Regions from separate parts of the Pectobacterium araliae genome, predicted to be linked through region 2. Evidence: predicted binding sites of a transcription regulator. Region 2 holds the regulator's gene; the other holds the start of a gene.
What was found. Region 2 encodes LexA, which represses DNA repair genes until DNA is damaged. Its sites were predicted from a motif close to TNCTGTATGTACATACAGNA; they were not measured.
Positions count from the first base shown of each region.

Region 1 (4,501 bases), 1.8 Mb from region 2:
GAGCCTGTGGGCCGGTATAGCGCGTGAAGCGGCTGAATAGCGTGTTACGGGCGTTCGCGGGTTTCGCACCATTCATGTATTTACCTGTCAGCGTACCGAACGCCAGCGACGAATAGGCGAGGAGTTCTACGCCTTCATGCTGGCTGATTTCCGCCAGACCAACTTCAAAACTGCGGTTCAGCAGGCTGTAGGGATTCTGAATCGAAACGATACGCGGCAGATCGTGCTTTTCCGCCAAATGCAGATAGCGCATCACACCCCATGGGGTTTCGTTGGAAACGCCGATATAGCGAATCTTACCAGCACGTACTTGCTCATTCAGCGCTTCCAGCGTTTCCAGCAGCGTCACTACTGATTTGTCGTCGGTATATTGTGGTTTGTCATCAGTATATTGATAGTTAAGCTTGCCAAAGCAGTTGGTTTGGCGCTGTGGCCAATGCAACTGATAGAGATCGATATAGTCAGTATTCAGACGTTGCAGGCTGGCATCCAGCGCTGCGCGGATGTTTTTTCTATCCAGCGCCTGCTGTGGGCGAATGCTGTGATCGCTTCCGCGCACAGGACCTGAGACTTTACTCGCCACAATCAATTTCTCGCGTCCGCCACGCGATTTCAGCCAGGAACCGATATAGCTCTCGGTTAACCCTTGCGTTTCTGGACGTGGGGGAACGGCGTACATTTCTGCTGTGTCAATCAGGTTAACACCTGCGGCAATGGCGTGATCTAACTGGGCATGAGCGTCTGCTTCGCTGTTTTGTTCGCCAAAGGTCATCGTACCAAGACCCAGCACGCTCACTTCTAAAGAACTATGGGGAATACGGTGATATTGCATTGCCAGCTTCCTTATGTCTGAAAATAGCAGGCGTATTTCCCGTCATCTCCGCATGATTTACTGCGATTCCAATGAGTTTGGGAAGACACACCTGAATTCGACTATAACGAAGCCGTGGCGAGTGGGGAAGTCTCTTCTGCTATCCTTTTCGGATTATTCTCGATGATGCAGCCCGATGCGCGGCGTTCCGAGCTGACCGCGATCTTAGCGCTGTACGATCTGAGAAACGCGATCGCTGTTGATTTGTTTCTGATTGCCCTGCTCATCGGTATAGCTTAGCAGCCCGGTATCTTTATCTAACACGGGTTTCCCCTGTGTCAGGAGCATTTGCCCCTCTTTTGTTGCCATCACATAGTCACTGGAACAGCCTGCAAGGGCGAATAGTAATGCCAGTGTTATCGCCATTTTCATCGTATTAACCCATAAAAAAATCTAACGCTTAAGGTGAGTCTAGCAAATGGTCGCGAGGGATAACGTAGGAATAATGGAAAAAATGCATTGGGAAGGCATTCATTATGTATCACTCGACCTGCATAAAATGCCGGGCCAGTAGTGGCGCAGTAAAAGTTTTCTTCAAATAGAACCCGCGTGGTAAGGTCAAAATCGGTTGACCAAATTCGCCAATGGCCTCCGTTAATGCCCGGCTATTTGCCGCCTTGGGGCGCAGTTGCAGTACTTCACCATGTCGGGCGGTGATACTTTCTACCCGGCCAAGTACGATCAGATCCATTAACTCTTCCCAATCGCAGCGCAACTGCTCCTCTTCTTCTTCATTGGGGCTCCAGATCAGCGGCGTGCCGATACGACGTTCCCCCAGCGGAATGTGCCGCGAGCCTTCCACCGGAATCCACAGTACTCGGGCGAGCTTATGCCGCACATGGCTGCTTTCCCACGTTACGCCGCTGTTGCCTGTTAACGGGGCGACGCAGACGAAAGTGGTTTCCAGCGGTTTACCCTGTTCATCAATAGGAATCGTTTTTAGCTCAATACCAATGTCAGGGAAATCCTGCTCTGGCTTACTGCCCGCGCTTGCCCCCAGAAAACGTTCCAGCAACACGCCAATCCAGCCTTTATCGCGTTTTAGGTTGGCAGGAAGGGGCAGGCGAGCGAGGTCTGCTAATTCTGCGAGATTGTAGCCCGCGAGGGACTGCGCACGCTCCAGCAAGACGTGTTCATTTTGCGGTGCTGTGGTGTGAACTGAGGGTGAATTCATAAGGTATAACTCGAATATTTTCCGCTCAAAAAAAATACAACAAATGGAAAAGACAAACGCACAGTCTGCAAGGTTGTGGAGAGAAACAATAATAGCATGATTCGTAGCGTTTTTTTTCAGTGTGATGGCGATCACTGAATGCAGTTTTGCAAACTGTGCACGTATAACCACCGACAATAAACAGGATTTTACACTAGGTTATCCACAGATATCTTGGATAACCCACATAAACATGAATTACTGGTTCCATTTACAGCCTTGACTCCCGGGGTTTTTACTGTTTTTGCCTATTTATTGCCTGAGTTTGAGACATTCCCTGTGGATAAAATCGGCATAGTGCGATCTTTCACCAATCTTACGTTGAACGCCATTTGAACAAACAATCAGGGGGCGTTTTTTCGGTTGATATCGTTTGTAATTTAATGAATGAAAAGCATTATTTTTTAATGTGCAGTGATTTTTTTTCTTCATGAGAAATGAGTTTTACTCACTTCTTCATGGGTTCTGCACAAAGATGTCCACAGAAAAAGTGAATAAATTTCAGGTTATGGTCTTCACATGTTTATAACTTTGATCTTATCTGTGGGTTATCTTAATTTTATTAGTGTCACATGCTTTCTAAGCAGTGGTTTACCGCCTGACGGGAGTGTGAAACAATCAGGTCATCTTTGCATTGATGTTTATTGAGGTAGTCCGGTGATCGATGATGATGGCTACCGCCCAAACGTTGGTATTGTAATTTGTAATCGGCAGGGGCAGGTGATGTGGGCCCGGCGCTATGGTCAGCACTCCTGGCAGTTTCCGCAGGGGGGAATTAACCCCGGTGAAAGTGCCGAGCAGGCGATGTACCGCGAACTGTTTGAGGAAGTCGGGTTAAGAAAAAAGGATGTGCGCGTGTTGGCATCTACCCGTAACTGGTTACGCTATAAATTACCAAAGCGTTTGGTGCGTTGGGATACAAAACCGGTCTGTATCGGCCAAAAGCAAAAATGGTTTTTGCTACAGTTGATGTGTAATGAGTCGGATATCAATATGCAGAGCAGCGGCACGCCAGAGTTTGATGGCTGGCGCTGGGTGAGTTACTGGTATCCGGTACGTCAGGTCGTCTCTTTTAAGCGAGATGTGTATCGTCGCGTGATGAAGGAATTTATCAGCCCGGTGATCCTGCTTCAGGAGAGTGCTGCGGTTCGGATGGCGCCCCCACCCGGTTCCCGGCGAAAAAGAGGGTAATTCAGGCACATTATGCTCACGCGCTTGCGAGAAATTGTCGAAAATGTTGCGGCAACGGCCCGCCTTAGTGATGCGCTGGACATTTTGGTCAATGAGACCTGTCAGGCTATGGACACGGAAGTCTGTTCCATTTATCTGGCCGATCACGATCGTCAATGCTATTACCTGATGGCGACACGCGGGCTGAAAAAACCGCGTGGGCGCACGGTTACGCTGGCATTTGGGCAAGGTATTGTTGGGTTGGTCGGACAACGCGCTGAACCCATCAATCTGGCCGATGCACGTGCACATCCCAGCTTTAAGTTCATCCCCGCGGTGAAAGAGCAACATTTCCGTTCTTTTCTTGGTGTCCCCATTATTTATCGTCGTCACCTGTTGGGCGTGCTGGTGGTTCAGCAACGCGAACATCGTCAGTTTGATAAAAATGAAGAATCGTTCATGGTGACGCTGGCCACGCAGATGGCCGCGATTCTTTCCCTTTCGCAAATAAAAACGCTCTTCGGTCAATACCGCCAGACGCGCGTTAAGGCGCTGGTGGCTTCACCCGGAGTGGCGATTGCCCCCGGCTGGCAGGATTGTACCCAGCCTTCTTTGGAACAGGTTTTTCCCGCGTCGAGTTTGGACAGCGAACGCGAGCGTTCTCGATTAACGCAGGCGTTGGAAGACGCGACGGCGGAGTTCCGGCGCTTTAGCAAACGGTTTAGCGCCAGCGCGCAGAAAGAGAGCGCGGCGATTTTCGATTTGTACTCGCACTTGCTGAATGATGCGCGGCTCAAACGTGAACTGTTTCAGGAAGTGGATGCGGGTAACGCCGCTGAGTGGGCCGTGAAACTGGTGATCGAACGCTTTGCCGCGCAATTCACTAATTTGCAGGATACCTACTTACGCGAGCGTGCGGGCGATCTGCGCGCGTTAGGGCAACGGCTGCTGTTTCATCTCGACGATAACGCGCAAATCATGGGGCAGTGGCCTGAGCGCTTTATCCTCGTGGCGGACGAATTAACGGCCACGTTGCTGGCAGAGTTGCCACCGGAGCGGTTGGCCGGTGTTGTCGTGTATGACGGTGCCGCCAATTCACATGCGGCGATCTTGGTGCGGGCTATGGGCATTCCGACGCTGGTGGGTGCGGATATTCAGCCTGACTTGCTGCATCAGCGCCAGCTTATCATTGACGGCTATCGCGGTGAGCTGTTGGTCGATCCTGAGCCTGTGCTGGTTCAGGAATA
Region 1 covers NZ_AP028908.1:983,014-987,514, forward strand. Annotated here, with positions in the region: gene AACH44_RS04465 (NADP(H)-dependent aldo-keto reductase) at 1-832, opposite strand, end outside; gene AACH44_RS04470 (YgdI/YgdR family lipoprotein) at 1,037-1,243, opposite strand; gene mutH (DNA mismatch repair endonuclease MutH) at 1,353-2,045, opposite strand; gene rppH (RNA pyrophosphohydrolase) at 2,742-3,275, shown strand; gene ptsP (phosphoenolpyruvate--protein phosphotransferase) at 3,288-4,501, shown strand, end outside.
Region 1: a site for LexA is predicted at 2,284-2,303, ahead of mutH (DNA mismatch repair endonuclease MutH). Genes of this name have one in related genera too.

Region 2 (4,501 bases):
GTACCGGTTTTCGGCTCTAACAGACGACCCGTGCGCGAACGCCCGCCTTCCATGAAGTATTCAACGGAATAACCACGGGCAAATAGCTCGCCCAGGTATTCGCGGAAAATGGTGGAATAAAGTTTGTTACCTTTGAAGGTTCGGCGAATAAAGAACGCACCAAGACGGCGGAAGATCGGTCCCGCTGGCCAGAAATTAAGATTGATACCTGCGGCGATGTGCGGCGGCACTAAACCCTGATGGTACAAGACGTAGGACAGCAGCAGGTAATCCATATGGCTGCGGTGGCAGGGCACATAGACAATGCCATGACCATCCTGCGCCAGTTGCCGCACGCGTTCGGCGTTATGGACGTTAATCCCCTGATAAAGACGGTTCCACGTCCAACTCAAGACGCGATCTGACAGACGCACCGCTTCGTAGGAGAAGTCGGCAGCGATTTCTTCCATCAGCTCGATGGCATTTTGCTGCGCTTTCTCGTGGGAAATCTTCTTACTGCGTGCCTCATCGTCTACGGCTTTCTTGATCGCTTTGGAGTCCAGCAGCTTGTTAAATAGTTCCTGACGCACCGGCAAGCGTGGCCCAACTGCCGCCAAACGCTGGCGGGAGAAATGCATACGTGCGACACGCGCCAGTTTGTGGGCTATGGTTTTGTCAGTGCCGTGCTCGGTCGCCATATAGCGCAGCGACACCGGGCTGGAGAAGCGGACAAAGCTGTCGCGACCTAGCCACAGGACGGCGAAGAATTTCTCTATACCGTTGAGCAATCTCAGGTGTGGTGCGGCCTGAGAGTGGCCTTCCCGACCCGGGGAGCGCCCAAACATCACGGAAACCGGCACCATCTGTACGTCTAAATCTGGATTGGCACGATGCAGGTCCAGATAGTCGTGGAACAGTTTGACGGATTTCTGCTTGGGAACGTAATAGCGGAAGACGCGCGGCCCGTCATTAATAAAGACGTGGCTAGGAAGTTCGACGCCATTGAATTCGAACGATAACGAAGGATCGGATAGCCCCAATGCCAAGCATTTCGCACGTAGCGTCAAGAGATCCGCCTGAGAGTTATAAGGCAGAACATAGAGTATAGGACGTGAGGGATCTAACCCCAACTCGACCACTGGATCTGCGGGAATAACTTTGCTTTTTACCAGCAATTTCAGTGGTAGATTCAATAATTTATAGTAAATTTTACGCCAACCTGACATAACAACGTGGAGCCTCTTGTTAGCAATGCGCCGCAAGGATACCAGAAACTGCGCCGGAGATCTGTGGTGATGAGACAACGTAGGTGCGTTAAAATGCGAACTATTTTGCATAAATAGCGGAGGATAAATGAATAAAGCAACGGGGGTGACCCGGATTATTAAGGCAACCGGTTATTCCTTTAAGGGGCTGAAGCAGGCGTGGCAGCATGAGGCGGCATTTCGTCAGGAGACGATACTGACCCTGGTCGGCGTCATTATCGCGTGTTTACTGCCAGTTACGCTGGTCGAAAAACTGCTGCTGATCGGGTCTGTGGTATTGATTATGCTGTTTGAGTTGGCTAATAGCGCCATTGAAGCGGTTGTCGATCGCATTGGCCTCGAACATCACGAATTATCTGGTCGGGCGAAAGATATTGGGTCGGCCGCTGTCTTTGTGGCTATCTTGTTAGCCGTTGTTGTGTGGGGCAGTATCCTCTGGCAACATTTTGCCTGACGGCACGCATAAATGAGTAAAAGTCAGGGGCTTTACCGATATCTTCATTCCCAATTGTGCCTTACCTGTATATACTCACAGCAAGACTGTATAAACAACCAGGGGGCGGAATGAAAGTATTAACAGCAAGGCAGCAGCAGGTTTATGACCTGATCCGCGATCATATTGCGCAAACCGGAATGCCGCCAACACGGGCGGAAATTGCCCAACAATTGGGGTTCCGCTCTCCCAATGCGGCTGAAGAACATCTGAAAGCGCTGGCGCGTAAAGGCGTGATTGAAATTGTCTCGGGCGCTTCTCGTGGTATTCGTCTGCTGATGGAAGAAGAGACGGGGATTCCTCTGGTGGGGCGCGTGGCCGCAGGTGAACCGCTGCTGGCGCAGGAACATATCGAATGTCACTATCAGGTTGACCCTGCGATGTTCAAACCCAGCGCTGATTTCTTGCTGCGGGTGAGTGGGATGTCGATGAAAAACATTGGTATTATGGATGGCGATTTGCTGGCCGTACATAAAACCGAAGATGTGCGCAACGGTCAGATTGTGGTGGCGCGTATCGACGATGAAGTGACGGTGAAGCGCCTGAAGAAGCAGGGCAATACAGTGCACCTCCTCGCTGAAAATGAAGAGTTTGCCCCTATTATTGTCGATCTACGTCAGCAAAGCTTTTCGATAGAAGGTTTAGCGGTTGGCGTGATTCGTAACAGCGATTGGAGCTAACCGTTCACAGAGATGCACTGCTCGTCTGTCTGGGTCAGTGCATCATGTTCTGTATTCATCGTTTAGCGTGTTAATCTGCTCGTTGCATATATTTAGTTACATTTCGCGCGCGTTTTCTACGATCCTCATTACCCTCTGTTTCTTCACTGTTTTTTGCAGTGATTTTCTCTTTCCCAACGCCTGCTTTAGTCACAGATTCTTTGTTTTTCATGTTGAGTGAAATATTCGGCTATAATTTTTATCAAGGTGAGCATTTTTATCTTGATTGCTCGTTTGTCGATTGATCATTAGCCATCACATGTAGATAACCCGGTAATCAAGGCAGACAGTGGCGAAGAGCACCGTCATGGTTCACATAGCTATGATGCTGCTTATTGAATAAATCTATTTATCTGAAACTGACGCATAAGTCGGTAGTCACGATTTTTTATGCGCAATTCACCTAAGGTAGGGAGATTCTTATGAATAAAGACCAAGCCAGCGGTAACTGGAAACAGTTTAAAGGTAAAGCGAAAGAGCAATGGGGCAAATTAACGGATGACGATCTGACGGTCATCGAAGGTAAACGTGACCAACTTGTGGGGAGAATCCAAGAGCGTTACGGGTACGCAAAAGAAGCGGCAGAGAAAGAAGTGAAACTCTGGGAAGAGCACCACAAATATCACTGGTAGTGGACGTGATGCTTCTTCGCTGAAAGAGACGATAGCCTTCGGGGCTATCGTTTTTTAATTGGGACCGTATGGTCGTGATCGCAATGATCCGGCTGTTTGCATGATGCTACTTCCTGACAGTCACCACACAACCCATGTGCTTCCACCACGCTGTGACGCAGTGTAAATCCTGACTGCTGCGCCAGACTGCGTAGCGTTTCTTCTACACCTTCGGTTTGGCGTTCAGTGACTTGCCGACAGCGGTCGCAGATGAAAAGGGCAGACGTATGGCTGTGGTCTTCTATATGGTGGCACAACACGTAGCTGTTGTTTGATTCAACGCGATGAATAAAGCCCTGTTCCAGCAGAAAGTCCAGTGCGCGATACACCGTAGGCGGTTTGGCCTGAGGTTCAGTGAGTCGCAGAAGATCCAGCAGGTCATAAGCGCTGATCGCACCCGTTTGTTGTGCCATGAGGCGTAGAACCTCCAACCGCTGTGGTGTTAGACGCACAGCGCGCTGCTGACAAATCTGTTCAGCCTGGGCAAGAAGTTTGTCCTGTTTGGTTGAATCCATTGTCATATCACCTGACACATTGAGGAACAAGACGGATATCTTACCACGGCTGAATAAAAACGCCGAGCGAGTGGCGTTTTCCTGCGAAGACGATGGGAAGAGAAACTACACAACCAGATCGATGAGCAGTGCTCGCAACGGAGATTCTGCCTGTAGCGCCAACGTGTTTTCTTCCTTGATGAAGGCACCATCGCCGCAGTGTAATGCTTCACTGTGCTGATCGCCTTTCACCACCATTGAACCGTGAATCAACTGGAGATAGGCCTGATTTCCCTGTAGCACTATCGTGCTTTGTTCATTCGGCTGGAGATCGACATGGTGAATCCAGACCTGTTGACGCAGTTGCAGGCTTTCTTGTTCGCCTTCCGGTGACGCAAGCAAAGTATGAGGTGATGTATTGAGTCCCATGCGTTGCAGCGGGCTGTTCTCTCTGGTTTGGCAGGCGTTCAGCCATAATTGCAGGCGTGTCAACGGCTTGCTGGGGTTGGTATTATGTTCGCTGTAGCTAACGTTTGGTTGAGTGGCAAGCAACAACACATCGCCCGCTTTGGCCTGAATATGGCCGCCATTGCTGTTACGGTATTCTGCTTCCCCCTGAAGAATAATGTTCAGGATATCAACCCGTGGGTAAGTTCGCGGCTGGAATGATGCCCCCGGTGCCAGTACTTCCTGATTGAGCACACGGAGAGAAGCATAACCCAGCAACTGGGGGTCAAAATAGTGACCGAAAGAGAAGGTATAGCGTGCCTGCAACCAGCCATAATCGGCCTGGCCGCATTGCCCGGCTGCTCTTCGTGTGATCATAATTTTTATCCCCCAGAGAATTATTTCTTAAACCGATAGTAATTGTGTGGACGTT
Region 2 covers NZ_AP028908.1:3,847,779-3,852,279, reverse strand. Annotated here, with positions in the region: gene plsB (glycerol-3-phosphate 1-O-acyltransferase PlsB) at 1-1,205, opposite strand, end outside; gene AACH44_RS17510 (diacylglycerol kinase) at 1,333-1,698, shown strand; gene lexA (transcriptional repressor LexA) at 1,809-2,417, shown strand; gene AACH44_RS17500 (hypothetical protein) at 2,488-2,628, opposite strand; gene AACH44_RS17495 (CsbD family protein) at 2,879-3,088, shown strand; gene zur (zinc uptake transcriptional repressor Zur) at 3,133-3,642, opposite strand; gene AACH44_RS17485 (pirin family protein) at 3,748-4,446, opposite strand.